Regions from separate parts of the Massilia sp. DWR3-1-1 genome, predicted to be linked through region 1. Evidence: predicted binding sites of a transcription regulator. Region 1 holds the regulator's gene; the other holds the start of a gene.
What was found. The regulator sigma-54, encoded in region 1, starts transcription at its own class of promoters, with help from an activator protein. The targets are predictions, from matches to a motif close to TGGCANGNAANCTGCTTT.
Positions count from the first base shown of each region.

Region 2: the regulator sigma-54 is predicted to act here: its motif matches at 4,542-4,559, upstream of ACP7EY_RS20250 (PEP-CTERM sorting domain-containing protein).

Region 1 covers NZ_JAFCXL010000005.1:108,791-116,669, reverse strand. Annotated here, with positions in the region: gene ACP7EY_RS07085 (enoyl-CoA hydratase/isomerase family protein) at 1-706, opposite strand, end outside; gene hpf (ribosome hibernation-promoting factor, HPF/YfiA family) at 815-1,171, opposite strand; gene ACP7EY_RS07075 (RNA polymerase factor sigma-54) at 1,251-2,735, opposite strand; gene lptB (LPS export ABC transporter ATP-binding protein) at 2,750-3,505, opposite strand; gene lptA (lipopolysaccharide transport periplasmic protein LptA) at 3,505-4,107, opposite strand; gene lptC (LPS export ABC transporter periplasmic protein LptC) at 4,161-4,787, opposite strand; gene ACP7EY_RS07055 (KdsC family phosphatase) at 4,759-5,307, opposite strand; gene ACP7EY_RS07050 (KpsF/GutQ family sugar-phosphate isomerase) at 5,307-6,305, opposite strand; gene ACP7EY_RS07045 (monovalent cation:proton antiporter-2 (CPA2) family protein) at 6,417-7,879, shown strand, end outside.
Region 2 covers NZ_JAFCXL010000023.1:15,058-22,936, reverse strand. Annotated here, with positions in the region: gene ACP7EY_RS20275 (methyl-accepting chemotaxis protein) at 72-1,730, shown strand; gene ACP7EY_RS20270 (PEP-CTERM sorting domain-containing protein) at 1,731-1,841, shown strand; gene ACP7EY_RS20265 (MFS transporter) at 2,078-3,322, shown strand; gene ACP7EY_RS20260 (hypothetical protein) at 3,642-3,830, shown strand; partial or broken gene ACP7EY_RS20255 (IS5/IS1182 family transposase) at 4,091-4,285, shown strand; gene ACP7EY_RS20250 (PEP-CTERM sorting domain-containing protein) at 4,598-5,302, shown strand; partial or broken gene ACP7EY_RS20245 (transposase) at 5,768-6,124, shown strand; gene ACP7EY_RS20240 (DUF427 domain-containing protein) at 6,123-6,404, opposite strand; gene ACP7EY_RS20235 (chemotaxis protein CheW) at 6,523-7,879, opposite strand, start outside.

The DNA of each region.
Region 1 (7,879 bases):
CGCGCTGGTCTGCCAGCGGGGCGACGCCGGCGGTGCTGCGCAGCGGCGCGGCGAAGGCGGCGACGGCCTCGCGCAATTGCGCGCCCGGCGTGCGCTCAATCAGTTCGAGCAGCGCCGGCATGGTGGCCTGGGTGACGAAGGTGTCGGCCAGGCCGCAATACAAGGCGTCGGCGGCGCGCACCGTCAAGCCCGTCAAAGCCAGGTAGTAGCCCAGTCTGCCGGGCGCATGGCTGAGAAAATAACTGCCGCCCACGTCGGGAAACAGGCCGATGTTTACTTCAGGCATGGCCAACTTGCTGCCGTCGGTGACCACCCGCAGGCCCCGCTCGCGGTGCGCTTCCGACACGCCCAGGCCACCGCCCATGACGACGCCGTCCATCAGGGCGATATAGGTTTTCGGGTAAAAGTGGATCAGGTGGTTGAGGCGGTATTCCTCGGTAAAAAAATCTTCCAGCGACGCGCTGCCGCCCGTGGTGGGCAAGGTGCCGACATCGTAAAAATACCGGATGTCGCCGCCCGCGCACAAGGCCTTGTCGGTGCTGCTGCGCAGGACCACGGCGTCGATCGCGGCGTCGTCCTGCCAGGCCAGCAGCGCATCGGTGAGCGCGCGGATCATGTCCAGCGAGAGCGAATTGAGGGTGCGCGGGCGGTCCAGCGTGATGATGCCGGTGCGCACAGCGATGCGGGTCTTGACGAAGTCGGTCATGGCGTGGGGACTGGAATAAAACGCCTATTTTAGCAGTCGCCCCGCGCACAAGCGGCCGCCCCAATGACAAGGGCGCCTTGACGGCGCCCTCATCCGAATTGGTCGGCCTTAAGCGGCAGCGGCCGGGAGTTCTTGCTCGGACAGGTGCTTGATGGCCTGGTGGTCGTGGTCCTGGATCTGGGATTTGTATTTCATGACCTGGCGGTCGAGCTTGTCGATGAGACAGTCGACGGCGGCATACAGGTCGTGCGACAGGGCGTTGACGTTGATGGTCTTGCCCGGCAATCGGAGGTTGATTTCGGCTTTCTGCCGTTTTTCTTTTTCAGTCAGATTATCGACGGTGAGAATGACAGCAATGTCGATCACTTGGTCAAAATGGCGCCGCACGCGTTCCAGTTTGCTCTGTACGTAGTCACGGATGGCTGGGGTCACTTCAAGATGATGTCCGCTGATTGTGAGATTCATACACACTCCTTAGATGATGTCGCTTCCTGTTCATGCATGCCGCATAAAGCGGGACGTAGAGGAACACTGAAAAAACGATCTACAGATTCTTGCGGAGAGCGACAGGTGGAATCTTGAGCGCTTCACGGTATTTGGCCACCGTGCGGCGCGCAATGACCATCCCCTGTTCCCCCAGCATATCTGCGATCTTGCTGTCTGAAAGTGGGTTCTTCGGGTCTTCCGCTCCTGTCAATTGCACGATCAGTGCCCGGATCGCTGTCGACGATGCTTCGCCGCCGGCGTCGGTCGCTACGTGGCTGCCAAAGAAATATTTCAACTCAAACATTCCATGCGGGGTCAGCATGTATTTTTGAGTGGTTACCCGAGAGATAGTGCTCTCGTGTAGGCCCAGTGTATCAGCAATTTCACGCAGCACAAGTGGCCGCATGGCAACTGCGCCGTGCGAGAAGAAATTTCTCTGGCGCTCGACGATGGCCTCGGCCACGCGCAAAATTGTGTCGAAGCGCTGGCGCATATTTTTGATCAGCCACTTCGCTTCCTGCAGCTGCGCGCCCATCTGGCTCTCGCCCTTGCCCTGCTTGAGCAGGTTGGCGTACATGCTGTTCACGCGCAGGCGCGGCATGACGTCGTTGTTCAGGCTCACGGTCCAGCCGCCGCGGCCCTTCTTGACGATGACGTCGGGCACCACGTAGTCGGAGGCGCCGGCGCCGAAGCCGGCGCCCGGGTGCGGATTGCACTGGCGGATTACCGCTTGCGCTTCGCGCAGGTCCTCGTCATCGCAGTCGAGGGCTTTTTTGAGTTTGTTAAATTCGCGCTGGGCGAACCAGGTCAGGTGATTGCAGACGATGTCGAGGGCCATGCGGCGCGTCACCAGCGGCACGCCCGCCATGCGCCGGATCTGGATCGCCAGGCACTCGGCGGCGTTGCGCGCGCCCACGCCGGGCGGGTCAAAACTTTGCAGCAGCGACAAGGCGGTTTTCAGCTCGTCCGGATCGATCTCGAGTTCGGCCGGCATGCGCTCGAGGATGTCGTCGAGCGATTCGGTCAGGTAGCCATTGTCGTCGAGCGCGTCGATCATCAGTTCGACCAGCGCGCGGTCGCGCACTTCGAGCATGGCCAGGCGCATCTGCTCACACAGGTGCTCGCGCAGGCTGGTGGCCGTCGCCTCGATCTGCGGGCGCGAATCCTCGTCGTCGGGCGACTTGTTGCGCGACGCTTCGCTCCAGTCCTCGCCGTCGCCGCTGGTGTCCTGGGCGCTCTCGCCGCCCATGTCGACGTTCTCGCCGCTGTCGGCCGCCGGCGCGTCGGCGCTGGGCGGCGCATCCTGGTTCGACACTTCCGGCGCTTCGGCGTTGCCGCTGGCGCCGACGGCGCCATCGGCCAGCAGGCGTACCGAGTTGTCGAGCGGGTCGTCGAGACGCTCGAGCAGGGGATTGTCGGACAGCAGATGCTCGAGCTCCTGGTGCAGTTCGAGCGTCGACAACTGCAGCAGGCGGATCGACTGCTGCAGCTGCGGCGTGAGCGCCAGGTGCTGCGACGTGCGTAGTTGGAGGGACTGTTTCATGGTTCGTCAGTGGCCTACATGCGGAAGTGTTCGCCCAGATAGACCCGCCGCACCGACTCGTCGGCGATGATGTCATCGGGGCGCCCGGAGGCCAGCACGGCGCCCTGATTGATGATGTAAGCGCGGTCGCAGATGCCCAGCGTTTCGCGCACATTGTGGTCGGTAATGAGCACGCCGATGCCACGCTCCTTCAAAAAGCGCACGATGCGCTGGATCTCGATGACGGCGATCGGGTCGACCCCGGCGAACGGTTCGTCGAGCAGCACGAAACGGGGGTTGGTGGCCAGCGCGCGGGCGATTTCCACGCGCCGCCGCTCGCCGCCCGACAGCGACAAGGCCTGGTTCTCGCGCAGCTTGTCGATCTGCAGGTCGGCCAGGAGGCTGTCGAGGCGCTCGTTGATCTGCGCCTTGGTCAGCGCCTTGCCGTCGACTTTTTGCAGTTCGAGCACGGCGCGGATGTTTTCTTCCACAGTCAGCTTGCGAAATACCGACGCTTCCTGCGGCAGGTAGGACAGCCCCAGCATGGCGCGCCGGTGGATCGGCAGGCTCGAGATGTCGACGCCGCTGATGTCGATCGAGCCGGCGTCGGACGCCACCAGGCCGACGATCATGTAGAACGAGGTGGTCTTGCCGGCGCCGTTGGGGCCCAGCAGGCCCACCACTTCGCCGCACTCGACCTGCAGCGAGACGTCGCGCACGACGAGCCGCTTGCCATAGCTTTTTTGCAGGCCGCGCACGATCAGGGTACTGCCGCAGGATTTCGCTTCCATCATGGCTTTTTCGCCGGTGGCACAGGCGTCGACGGCGCCACGGCGGCGGGCGCTGGCGTTGCCGCCGGCTGCTTCGGCTCGATCACCATGCGCACGCGGCCCGAGCCGGCCTTGCTGGTGCCGCTGACGTCGTTCTCGACCGAATAGACTTCCTTGCGGCTGTCGTAGGACAGGTACGGGCCCTGCACTTCCTGGGTCTTGCGCTTGCCTTCGAGGGTGGTGATTTTCGCCTTCGAGAACATCTTGACGATTTCAAGCTTGTTGTCGTACTCGATGCGCTCGGCCTCGCCCTCGTCCCAGACGTCAGCGCCGTCGCGTTTCTGGCGGAACGTGGCCAGGCCGCCCGGGGCGGCATAGAAGGTGGCGTAGACATAGCCCTCCGGGTCGCTCTTGACGACGGCGCGCCCCGCCTTCATCAGCAGGGTGCCCCGCTGCAGCACGACATTGCCGATCAGGGTGCGGGTCTGGGTGACGTCGTTGCCGGTGGCCGAATCGGCGTCGATGACGGTCGGCTTGCTCGAATCGGCCCGTTCGGCGCAGGCCGTGCCGGCAGCGAAGGTGGTGGCGGCGATCAGCGCGCAGAGCAGCAGGCGAATGTTCATGGTCGGTTCTCGGCTTTCAGTTCGGTAAGGGTTCGGCGGCTCGGTGGAGATCATCAGCGCTTCGGCGGATAGACGATGTGGACCCGGTGGTACAGGTCGACCTGGCTGGCGGCGCGGTCGGCCAGCATGCCGACACCGGTGATGACGGTGGCATCCTGCAGCATTTCAACGGCCAGATCGGTGCGTAGCTTGTCTTCGTCGGTGAGGATGGTGAGCGCCTCGGTTTTCAGGCGCAGGCGCGGGCCGTGCGGCGAGCCGGGACGCAGGACCACGACGTCGCCCTGCATGTCGACGATGTTCCTGACCTGGTCGATGCGGCCGGTGGCGCTCGTCATGGTCATCGGCGGCAGCGGCGGCGACAGGCTTTGCACGACCGGGCGCAGCACGTCGGCGCTGTCGGTGTCGGGATGGTGGGTCAGCTTATCGCCGGCGACGATGTAGCGCGGCTTGCCATCGGCGGTCATCTTGACCACGCTGAAATTCTCGACGATGTAGTCAGGCTCGCTTTTCGACACCTCGCTGCTGGCGAAGTCGCCCCGGTTGATCACCTGGACCAGCCAGAAACTGCCGAGCGCGACCAGCACGGCGGCGCCAATGCTGGCGCCGACCTGCCAGCGGTGCGCCGTGCGTCTGTGCTGGGCGGGCGCCATGTCAGGCGAAATACGGCGCCAGCGCCGCATCGATGGTGTGCTGGGCGCGCATGATCAGGTCGCACACTTCGCGCACCGCGCCGCGCCCGCCGTTGGCGCGGGTGACGTAATGGACGCGGTGCTGCACTTCCGGGTGGCCGCTGGGCACGGCCACGGCAAAGCCCACCTGGCGCAGCAGCGGCAGGTCGATGACGTCGTCGCCGATGTAGCCGCACTGCGCGGCCGACAGGCCCGTCAGCGCCAGCACCTCGGCAAAGGCGATGCGCTTGTCGTGAGTGCCCTGGTAGACGTGGGCGATTTTCAGGTCGGCGGCGCGGCGCACCACCACCGGCGACTTGCGCGCGCTGATGATGGCCACGGCGACGCCGGTTTTCTGCAGCAGCTCGATGCCCAGGCCGTCGAGCACATTGAAGGTCTTGGTCACTTCGCCGTCGGCGCCGTAAGTCAGGCTGCCGTCGGTGAGCACGCCGTCGACGTCGAGAATGAGCAGGCGAACGGCGGCGGCGCGGCGCACGTGATCGAGCATGGTGTCGGTTACAGGGTCGGTCATCAGATTACCTTGGCGCGCGTGAGGTCGTGAATATGCAGGGCGCCAACCAGGCGGTCGTCGGCGTCGACCACCAGCATCTGGTTGATGCGGTGTTGTTCCATGATGGCGACGGCGTCGACGGCGAGCTGCTCGGCGCGCACGCGGCGCGGGTCGGCGTGCATGACGTCGCGGATCATGATTTTCGTGAAATCCTGGACCCGTTCGATCAGGCGGCGCAGGTCGCCGTCGGTGAACACGCCGACCGGGTGGCCGCCGGCGTCGACGATGGCGGTCATGCCCATGCCCTTCTGGGTGATTTCCAGCAGCGCCTGCGACAGGCTGGCGTCCTCGCCCACCGCCGGCACGTCGGCGCCGCTGCGCATGACGTCGCGCACGTGGGTGAGCAGGCGCCGGCCCAGCGCGCCGCCCGGGTGCGAGCGGGCGAAATCTTCTTCGCGAAAGCCGCGCGCGTCGAGCAGCGCCACCGCCAGCGCGTCGCCCAGCGCCAGCGTGACGGTGGTGCTGGCGGTGGGGGCCAGGTTCATCGGGCAGGCTTCCTTGGCCACCGAGACGTCGAGGTGGACATCGGCCATCACGGCCAGCGAGGAGCCGGGTTTGCCCGTCATGGCAATCAGGGGCGCGCCCATGCGCTTGACGATGGGCAGGATGGCCATCAGCTCGGCCGATTCGCCCGAATACGAGATGGCGATGAAGGCGTCCTGCGGGGTCACCATGCCGAGGTCGCCGTGGGCCGCTTCGGCCGGGTGGACGAACATGGCGGGCGTGCCCGTCGAGGCCAGCGTGGCGGCGATCTTGCGGGCGATGTGGCCCGACTTGCCGATGCCCGACACCACCACGCGCCCGCTGCAGGCGAGCAGCAGGTTGACGGCGTGGCCCACGCTGTCGTCCGTCGCCAGGCGCTCGTAGACGGCGCGAATGGCGTCGGCCTCGATCGCCAGCGTCTCGCGTGCCAGCTGCATCGAGCGCTTTGTCAGGTTTTCGTCAAAAGCTTTCAACATTGTTTTTTCATGGGTTACACTCGTTCAGCCAGTATAAACGAATTGAGAAAGCAAAAAACTTGCCAGTCATTTTATATCACCGTCATCGCGCTGCCCCGGAGCGGCCTTAGCATGGCGTCCGGCCTCGAACTGACCCTGTTGTTGCTCGGTAGCGCCGTCCTTGGCGTGGTGTTGTTCCGCATGCTGCACCTGCCACCCATGCTGGGCTACCTGGCGGTGGGCATCCTGATCGGCCCCCATGCACTGGGGCTGGCTGACAACAACGCCTCCACCCACGCACTGGCCGAATTCGGCGTGGTGTTCCTGATGTTTTCCATCGGCCTGGAGTTTTCGCTCTCGCAGCTCAAGGCGATGCGCTCGATCGTGTTCGGCCTGGGGCTGGCGCAGGTGGTGGCGACGATCGCCGCCACCATGCTGTTCGGCCTGCTGCTGGCGACCCTGCTGCCACCGTCGCTGCACGTGAGCTGGCAGGCGGCGTTCGCGCTGGGCGGCGCGCTGGCCATGTCGTCCACCGCCATCGTCTCGAAGATGCTGACCGAGCGGCTCGAACTGGAGAGCCAGCACGGCCGCCGCATCATCGGCATCCTGCTGTTCCAGGACCTGGCGGTGGTGCCGCTGCTGATCCTGATTCCGTCTCTGGCACAAAAGCCCACCGAACTGGCCGCCACCCTGGGCTGGGCCAGCCTGAAGGCACTGGTGGTGCTGGTGCTGCTGCTGTTCTTCGGCCAGAAACTCATGCGCAAGTGGTTCACGCTGGTGGTCAAGCGGCGCTCGCAGGAGCTGTTCATGCTCAACCTGCTGCTCATCACCCTGGGCGCGGCGTGGATCACCGAGAAGGCCGGGCTGTCGATGGCGCTGGGCGCGTTCGTGGCCGGCATGCTGGTCTCGGAAACCCAGTACAAGCACCAGGTGGAAGAAGACATCAAGCCGTTCCGCGACGTGCTGCTGGGCCTGTTTTTCATCACCGTCGGCATGCTGCTCAATGTCGACCTGGTGCTGCAGCACTGGGCGCTGGTGCTGCTGCTGCTGTGCGGGCCGGTGCTGCTCAAGTTCGCCCTGATCGCCGTGCTGGCCAAGCTGTTCGGCGCCTCCGACGGCGTGTCGATGCGCACCGGGCTGGCGCTGGCGCAGGCGGGCGAATTCGGCTTCGTGCTGCTCAACCTGACCGCCGGCGCCGCCCTGATCGACCCGTTCATCATCCAGCTGGTGCTGGCCTCGATGGTGCTGTCGATGCTGGTGGCGCCCCTGATCATCGCCAAGTCCGACCAGATCGTCATGAAGATCGCCGCCAACGAGTGGATGCTGCAGTCACTGCAGCTGACCCAGATCGCCAGCCGCAGCATGGCCCTGCAAAAGCACGTCATCGTGGCCGGTTTCGGCCGCAGCGGGCAGTCGCTGGCGACCTTGCTGACGGAAGAAAAAATCGCCTACCAGGCGCTCGACCTGGACCCGGAGCGGGTGCAGGAGGCGCAGGCGGCCGGCGCCCACGTGGCCTACGGCGACGCCGCCCGCCGCGAGTCGCTGGTGGCGGCCGGCATCAACCGCGCCAGCTGCCTGGTGATCACCTATGCCGA
Region 2 (7,879 bases), on a different contig from region 1:
TTGTTTCCGTCAGGAATGTAAAATGGCGCTTCTCGCGGTCTTTGCATCACATCTACTCAGGAGCACTTTTCATGGGCTTTTTCGCCAACCTCAACATCGGCAAGCGTCTTGCCATCGGATTCGCGCTGGTACTGGCGCTCACCGTCGTGATTGCCGGCACGGGCGTCTGGCGCCTGCAGCAAATTTCGCACGACACGCACGTGGTGATGAGCGAGTCGCTGGCCAAGGAACGCCTGATCGTGCAGTGGTACACCCGTGTCTATGGCGCCGTGCGCCGCACCGCCGCGATCGTCAAGAGCAGCGATGCCTCGCTGGGCGCCTTCTTCAAGGACGACGCGGCGCTGACCACGCGCGAATCGGCCGAGCTGCTGGCCAAGATCGAGCCGCTCATCGTGGCGGGGCCGGAAAAGCAGTTGTTTGATCAGATCATGGGCCAACGCAAGGCGTATTCGCGCCTGCGCGACGCCGCCGTCAAGGCCAAGGCCGACGGCGACGCGGTGGAAGCGGACCGCGTCCTCGACAAGGAATTCATACCGATCTCGAATGCCTACCAGGAGTCGATCCGCGAACTCGTTGGCATGCAACACCGCAATATCGACGCCGCCGCCGCCGCCATCGCCACGGCCTCGAACGACAGCACCCGCCTGATCACCCTGCTGACACTGGGCGCCGTGCTGGTCGGTGCCGGCTTTTGCTGGCGCCTCGCCGTCGGCATCGTGCGCCCCATCCGCGCCGCCGTTGGCGTGGCAGAAACGGTCGCCGCCGGCGACCTGTCGCAGCACATCGACACGGCCGGCAAGGACGAAACGGGGGCCTTGCTGCGCGCCCTGCGCCACATGAACGACAGCCTGACCTCGATCGTCAGCGAAGTGCGCGGCGGCACCGACACGATCGCGCTGGCCTCGCAGGAAATCAGCGCCGGCAACCTCGACCTGTCCGATCGCACCGAGCAGCAGGCCAGCGCGCTGGAAGAAACTGCGGCCTCGATGGAAGAACTGACCACCACCGTGCGCCACAATGCCGACAATGCGCGCCAGGCCAATGTGCTGTCGATCGCCGCCGCCGACGTCGCCGTGCAGGGCGGCGCCGTGGTCAGCCAGGTGATCGACACCATGGGCGCCATCAGCGAAGCCTCGCGCAAGATCGTCGACATCATTGCCGTCATCGACGGCATCGCCTTCCAGACCAATATCCTGGCCCTGAACGCGGCGGTGGAAGCGGCCCGGGCCGGAGAACAGGGGCGCGGCTTCGCCGTCGTCGCCTCCGAAGTACGCACGCTGGCCCAGCGCTCGGCGGCGGCGGCGAAGGAAATCAAGGAGCTCATCGGCGCTTCGACCGAGCAGGTCGAAGCGGGTACCCTGCTGGTCGACCGGGCCGGCGCCACGATGGAGCAGGTCGTCACCAGCATCGGCCGCGTGACCGACATCATGGGCGAGATCACCAGCGCCAGCCAGGAACAGTCGGGCGGTATCGCCCAGGTCAACCAGGCCATCGGCCAGATGGACCAGGCGACCCAGCAGAACGCCGCCCTGGTCGAGCAATCGGCGGCGGCGGCGGCGGCGATGCAGGAGCAGGCCGCCAAGCTGGCCCAGGTGGTGAGCGTATTCAAGCTGGACCGCTCAATGGCGACGGCGGCGCCAGCGGCCCGCACGCGCCCGGCCGTGGCGGCGCCCAAAGCGCCGGCGCGCCTGGCGAAGGCGGCGGCAAGCGACGAGTGGGAACAGTTTTAGATCACCTTCATCGACAACGTCAGCCTGAACGCGGTTCCCGAACCGACCAGCCTGACCCTGCTGGCCATCGGCGCCGCCGGCCTGGCCGGCCGGCGTCGCCGCCAGGGCTGAGCCCGGGCCGGCAAGCGCGTCGCCCCACTTAAGTGCCTATCTGATTAGCTAAGTACGGGTGGTTTGCGCCGGATCAAACCGGAGATGGAAGCTGGCATGGCGCCGATGCAAACGTTTGCCTGAGCCCGGGTCCGCTTATGATAGCGGTGGTCCAGGCTTTATTGACATCAAGCACGCCGTCGTAGACACTTTCGCCGCGCCGATCAAACCGCCCCTGTTTTCTGCCGCCATCATCTATGCAAGCGACGCACTCCCCCACCGCCACCGCCACCGACCAGCGCCCGCCAGCGCCCGCCTGGGGCGGCGTGTTCGCCCTGTCGCTGGGCGCTTTCGCCCTGGTTGCGGCCGAGTTCATGCCCGTCAGCCTGCTCACGGCGATCGCCGCCGACCTGCGCGTGAGCGAAGGGCAAGCGGGCCAGTCCATCGCCGTCTCCGGCGCCTTCGCCCTGATCGCCAGCCTGGCGCTGTCGGCACTGGCCGGCGGCATCGACCGCAAGCGCCTGCTGCTGGCGCTGACCATGCTGATGATCGTCTCCGGCAGCGTGGCTGCGTTCGCGCCCGATTACGCCACCTTCATGGTCGGCCGCGCCTTCCTCGGCGTGGCCATCGGCGGCTTCTGGTCAATGTCGGCCGCCACCGCCATGCGCCTGGTGCCGGCCGCGCAGGTGCCGAAGGCGCTGGCCATCGTCAATGGCGGCAACGCGCTGGCCACGGTGGTGGCGGCGCCCCTGGGCAGCCTGCTGGGCGCGCTCGTCGGCTGGCGCGGCGCCTTCTTCTGCCTGGTGCCGGTGGCGCTGGTCGCGCTGGCGTGGAGCATGCTGAGCCTGCCGTCGATGCCGGCGAGCGCGCTGCGCAGCAGGCGCAGCATGCTCACCCTGCTCAAGAGCGGGCCTGTGGCGCTGGGGATGGTGGCGGTCAGCCTGTTTTTCATGGGCGAGTTCGCCCTGTTGACGTATTTGCGGCCCTTCCTCGACACGGTCACCCATGCCAGCGCGGCCACCACTGCGCTGATGCTGCTGCTCATCGGTGTCGCCGGTTTCATCGGCACGGTGCTGATCGGCGCGCTCGTCAAGCACCACCTGGTGCGCGCGCTCGTCGCCATCCCGCTGGTGATGGCAGCGCTCGGCCTTGCCCTGATCGCCTTCGGCAGTTCCACCCTGGCCACGGCCGCGCTGCTGGCCGTGTGGGGCCTGGTGGGAACGTCAGCGCCGGTACTGTGGTGGTCGTGGCTGGCGCGCACCCTGCCCGACGACGCCGAGACGGGCGGCGGCCTGATGGTGGCCGTGGTCCAGCTGGCCATCGCCACGGGCGCGGCCTTTGGCGGGCTGCTGTTCGACGCCCACGGCTACCAGGCCACCTTTGGCCTGTCCGCGCTGATCCTGCTCGTTGCCGCCGCGTTCGCCGCAGCCGCGGCGCCACGCGACCAGGAACGCCTGACAAAACCCGCCAGTGACTCTGCAGACAACAGCCGGGTGCACTAAGAACCTATCCCGGTAGGTCGGAGTCGCTGCTTGCGCGCCTGGCAACCGATGGCGGCGTTGCTCGTCTTCGCATGGCTCGCCATGCGTCATCCTCGCGCCTTGCCCTCGGCTGCCATGCATCGCAATCCGCTTCCTCCTACCTACCGGAATAGGTTCTAAGTGCCGACCGTTCGCAATCGGCCATAACCGGTCCTTCGTGACAGTCCGTGAATTTTTCATTGTGGCAGCCTGTTATGCTGGCTGAACGTTCGGATGCTGCTAAAAGTAGCCCTTATAGCATCTACAGACAACTTAAATTAATTCAGAATAAAAAGACACCATGAATATAACCAAGAAATTTATCGCCCAGAGCATGCTTGTTGGATTGGTCATTGCGGTGCTCGTCCTTGCTTATGAATATAATTTTGGCCCGATATCTGACAATTTTTGGATAAGAGGCATAGGCATCGGCATACTGTGCGGTTTTGCAACAGTCACTTTTTTATCGATGTGGAATAAAAAGAGTTGATGAGTGTCTGATTATGTTCGGCTCCTGCCCTTCGTGACAGTCTGCGATTTTTTGGCCCTCGCGACATAAATTCCAGACCAAGAGCCTGGCCCCTCGTCGAGCAAAGTCTGCTTAGGGTCGAAACCAGCCCATAGGCTTCGTCAACCGTTTTTTTCGTTATCAAAATGACAGGCTTGCAGAAGGACCGAATTCAAAGGGATGGACGCCCCCACCCGTATCGGCATCAGCTGTGCCAATGTGGACGTGTCAAGCAAGCACTTATCGATGGCAGCAGCGATCGCAATTTCACCGACGCGTAACTCAAGCGACGGATGGAGGAGATCGAAGCGAGCATCGATCGTTACCTGACCGAGCTCGACAGCGCCGACAGACACGAGCCCGGCGCCGCAAAATCGAAACAGGGGCGGCTGGTAGAGAAAATAGCGGCATTGAAATTGCAAGTGGCCTCGCTCAAGTAGGCGCACCCTCTGGTGAGGCCACATGCTTTGCGTGCCCAGGGCATGCCAGTGCGCTCAAAAATTGCCAGAACGCCAATCAAGTCCTGTCGCCGCGAGGGTGGGAACGGTCAGCGACATTGATGACCTATCCCGATACCAAATTCGAGCAACTACATCGAGCGCAGCATGCGCAAGCTGTCGATAAATTTTACAGCTAGAAAATTATATTCCGCATCGGAAATAAATATTCCACAAAATCAATGACTTAAATTGATGGCATGATTTGTGCCTAAGAGTTAAGAAATTCTTTGAACTACACTAAGGACTCACATGAAACTGGCAAATTATCTGACTGCGTTGGCTGTAGCCGCAACCTTGGTAGGCACTGCACACGCTTCCGTCATCGCTGTTATCGATACCTCTGGCAATACATCAGCAAATGCCACAATTGCGGCGGCAGCGGTGGGCGATACGATTTCTAACATCTCGGGCGCAACGCTTGCTGGAATGAGTTCTGCCACGTTGCTCTCTAAATACGATGCCTTGATCTTCTCTTGGTCCGGTTCGACCTACTCGCCCTCTTTTTGGAATACCTTGCGCGACTACGTTAGTGGTGGCGGTGGCGTCATTTTCGATGGCGCTCAAAATGCGAAGAGTGCCTTGACAGGTTCTGGGATCACGTTCGGGTCGGCTAGTTTTTCCGGCAACTTAAATGTTGTCGACCATAAATTTGTGTCGGAGTCGACTGTTTTTGCAGATAACTCGCACCTCGGTAACATTATTGCCAACGCAACTTGGAAAACTTTCATTTCCAGTGCAGCAGGAGCGAACGGCGTCTACGCCGATTTTGGCGCTGGCCACTTCATCGTCACGTCCACGGACTATTTTTACCACGCCAATAGCGACGCGGAACGGGCGTTCCTGACCGAGGAGGTCAAGTATGCAACTTCTGGAGCTGTGCCCGAGCCTGTTAGTTTGGCACTGGTGGGGCTTGGCCTCCTCGGTGTTGCTGTCGCACGCCGCAAGAAAGCGTAAATTCGCGAATGTAGCATCGAAAAAGCCTGCGAATGCAGGCTTTTTTTGTGTCTCTGTCTCGTGTCTCGCCCTGGAACAGCTTGTTACTTACCCCGAAGTCGACCGCGCGGCCCGCAGGGCGGTGGTGACGACGATGGCGACCCAGGCAAGGCTGGGTGATAAAAGGACACGCCGCACTGCTCATTGACGAGGTGCGCGACCTGGACGGCTATCGCATACCTTCAGTATTTCGTGCCGAACGTGCCTCCGTTCTGCCGTGGCTGGCTCGCGTTTGACATAATTCCAGTTCCCGTACGGGCCAAGCGTGGTCAAGCTGGCAATTTGATGAGCGGCCGCCTTGGGTCCAGGCTGTGTAAAAACGCAAAAACTTGAAATTTTCATGCGTAGGATAAGCCCTCCCGAACTCCTGAAAATCGCGCAGCGGCGGTGTCGCGGATCGCAGCGCATCGTCCGATCGATCACCGATCGCCCAAAGGCGGATAGCCACGCATCGATAATCGCGCGGCCCTCACCGGACTCTTGTTTGCCCTCAAGACCGGTACACCATGGGGGCGCCTGCCGCGCGAACTCGGCTGCGGCAGTGGCATGAGGTGCTGGCGTCGCCGCCATGAATGGCTGCCAGCAGGCGTCTGGCAGACGTATTCACAAGGCGATTCTGCGACGGCTGCGCGAGCATGACCAGATCATGGGGGATCGGGCTTGCGTTGACGCTGCAAGCTTACCTGCCCCTGCCGGAGGTGCGCCTGCGGGCCGAAACCCGACCGATCGCGGCAAACCCGGCTGCAATACCATCTGCGGGTCGATCAGCGTGCGCTCCCACTTAAGCCGTCACCTCGACGCCCTTCCAGAAAGCGATGTAACCGGCAATATTGCTCGCTGCGGACTTGGGATCGGGATAAAACCAGGCGGCATCCTTGTTGACCTTGCCACCGGCCTCGATGTCGTAGTAACTGGCCGTGCCTTTCCACGAACAGACGGTGGTCTTGTCGGAGGGTTTAAAAAACTGCATGTCCAGGGCGGACGGCGGAAAATAATGGTTGCCCTCGACGACCAGGGTGTCGTTCGAGTGGGCCAGGACTTGACCGTTCCAGGTGGCTTTCATGGGGTCTCCGAAGGTGGGTGAGATGCTGCGTCGGGAAGCTGCTGGCCGATTGTAGCAAGTCGGGCGCGGCCGTGCTGGCGCGTCCCGATCCGGGGCCTGCCCTGCCGCGGCTGCCCGGCTAGGCCGCCTGGCTGAGCATCGCCACGATTTTATCGACCGCCAGCAACGTGAGCATCTGGCCGGCGTCGCCGGCGTGCGATGTCACCACCGACGCCAGCAGCGGCGTGATGCCGATGAAAACGCTGCTGACGGGCGCGATAGCGGCCGCGGCGACCGCCGCGATGTCGCCCAGCCGCTCGACCAGCACGCCGAAGCGGCGCCCGCCCTCGCCCTGCAGCACCACCGTGAGCATGTGCTCGCGCTTGCCGCGGGCCGCCACCCCGAGCGCGTGGTGCAGGTCGTAGAGAAGGATGGTGCTGCCCTGGTAGATGGTGGCGCCGCACAGCTTGTCGGACGTGTTGGGCAGGCGCACGATACCGCCGAAGGGGATCGCCTCCACCACGGACGCCGCCGGCACGCCCAGCAGGTAGCGCCCCACGTAGAAGGTGGCGATGTCGACCGTCGCGCCGGCCGGCGCTGGCGCGGCCCTGGCCGCGGCCGGGGCCGCGGCCAGGCCGGTGGCGCCACCATCGTCCTCGGCCTGCCTGCCATCGTCGACGCACAAGGGCACGCACACCAGGGCCAGCAAGGGCTGCCCGGCCCGTCCTTCCGTGCCGCGGTACTCGCGGTAGCCGGACGAGGCCCGCGCGCCCACCGCCAGCACCTGGCCCCCGAGCGCGATCAGGCGCGCCGTGCCGCCGTCCAGCGCCGCCGCGCGCAAGGGCGCCGGCATGCCCGCCCTGGCGCCCGCGACGCGGCTGGCATCGGTCGAAGCGACGACGTTGTCGTCGGCATCGATGAACAGGGCGAAGGCGCCGGTTGAAGCGGGCAAGCCTGCCGCCAGTACGGCATCGAGTTGCGGCGCGCTGTCGAACACCGCGGCGATGCCGCCGCAGCGCTCGCCTGCCTCATTGCGCACTGGCGCGCTGTAGATGTAGGTGGGACGGCCGCCATAGACCTCGGTGGCGGCGAATTCCGACACCACGTAGCCGTCGTCGGCCACCTGCAGCGCGTCGGTGCACCATGCGGCGTCCTGCCGGCGGCCGACCAGGTGCGCCTGCGCCGGCCGCGACACGGCCACCACCACGCCGCTCGCATCGAACAGCAGCAGGCTGTCATACACCGAATAGAGCGCGTTGATGGCGGCCAGGCGCGCGCCCAGCTGCTCCTGGCGCGCGCTGGCGCCGGCATCACCCAGCAGGGAGCGCAGCAAAGGATCGAGCGCCCACCAGCGGCAATCGTTGGCGCGCTCGTACAGATTGCGCTCGAGGATGTTCATCGCCAGCGCGGCGAGGAACTGGCAGTCGTCGAGCTGCGCGCTGACCGTCATGGTCTGCAGGTCCGTGATCGAGCGCGTAAACACGTCCTTCATGCGG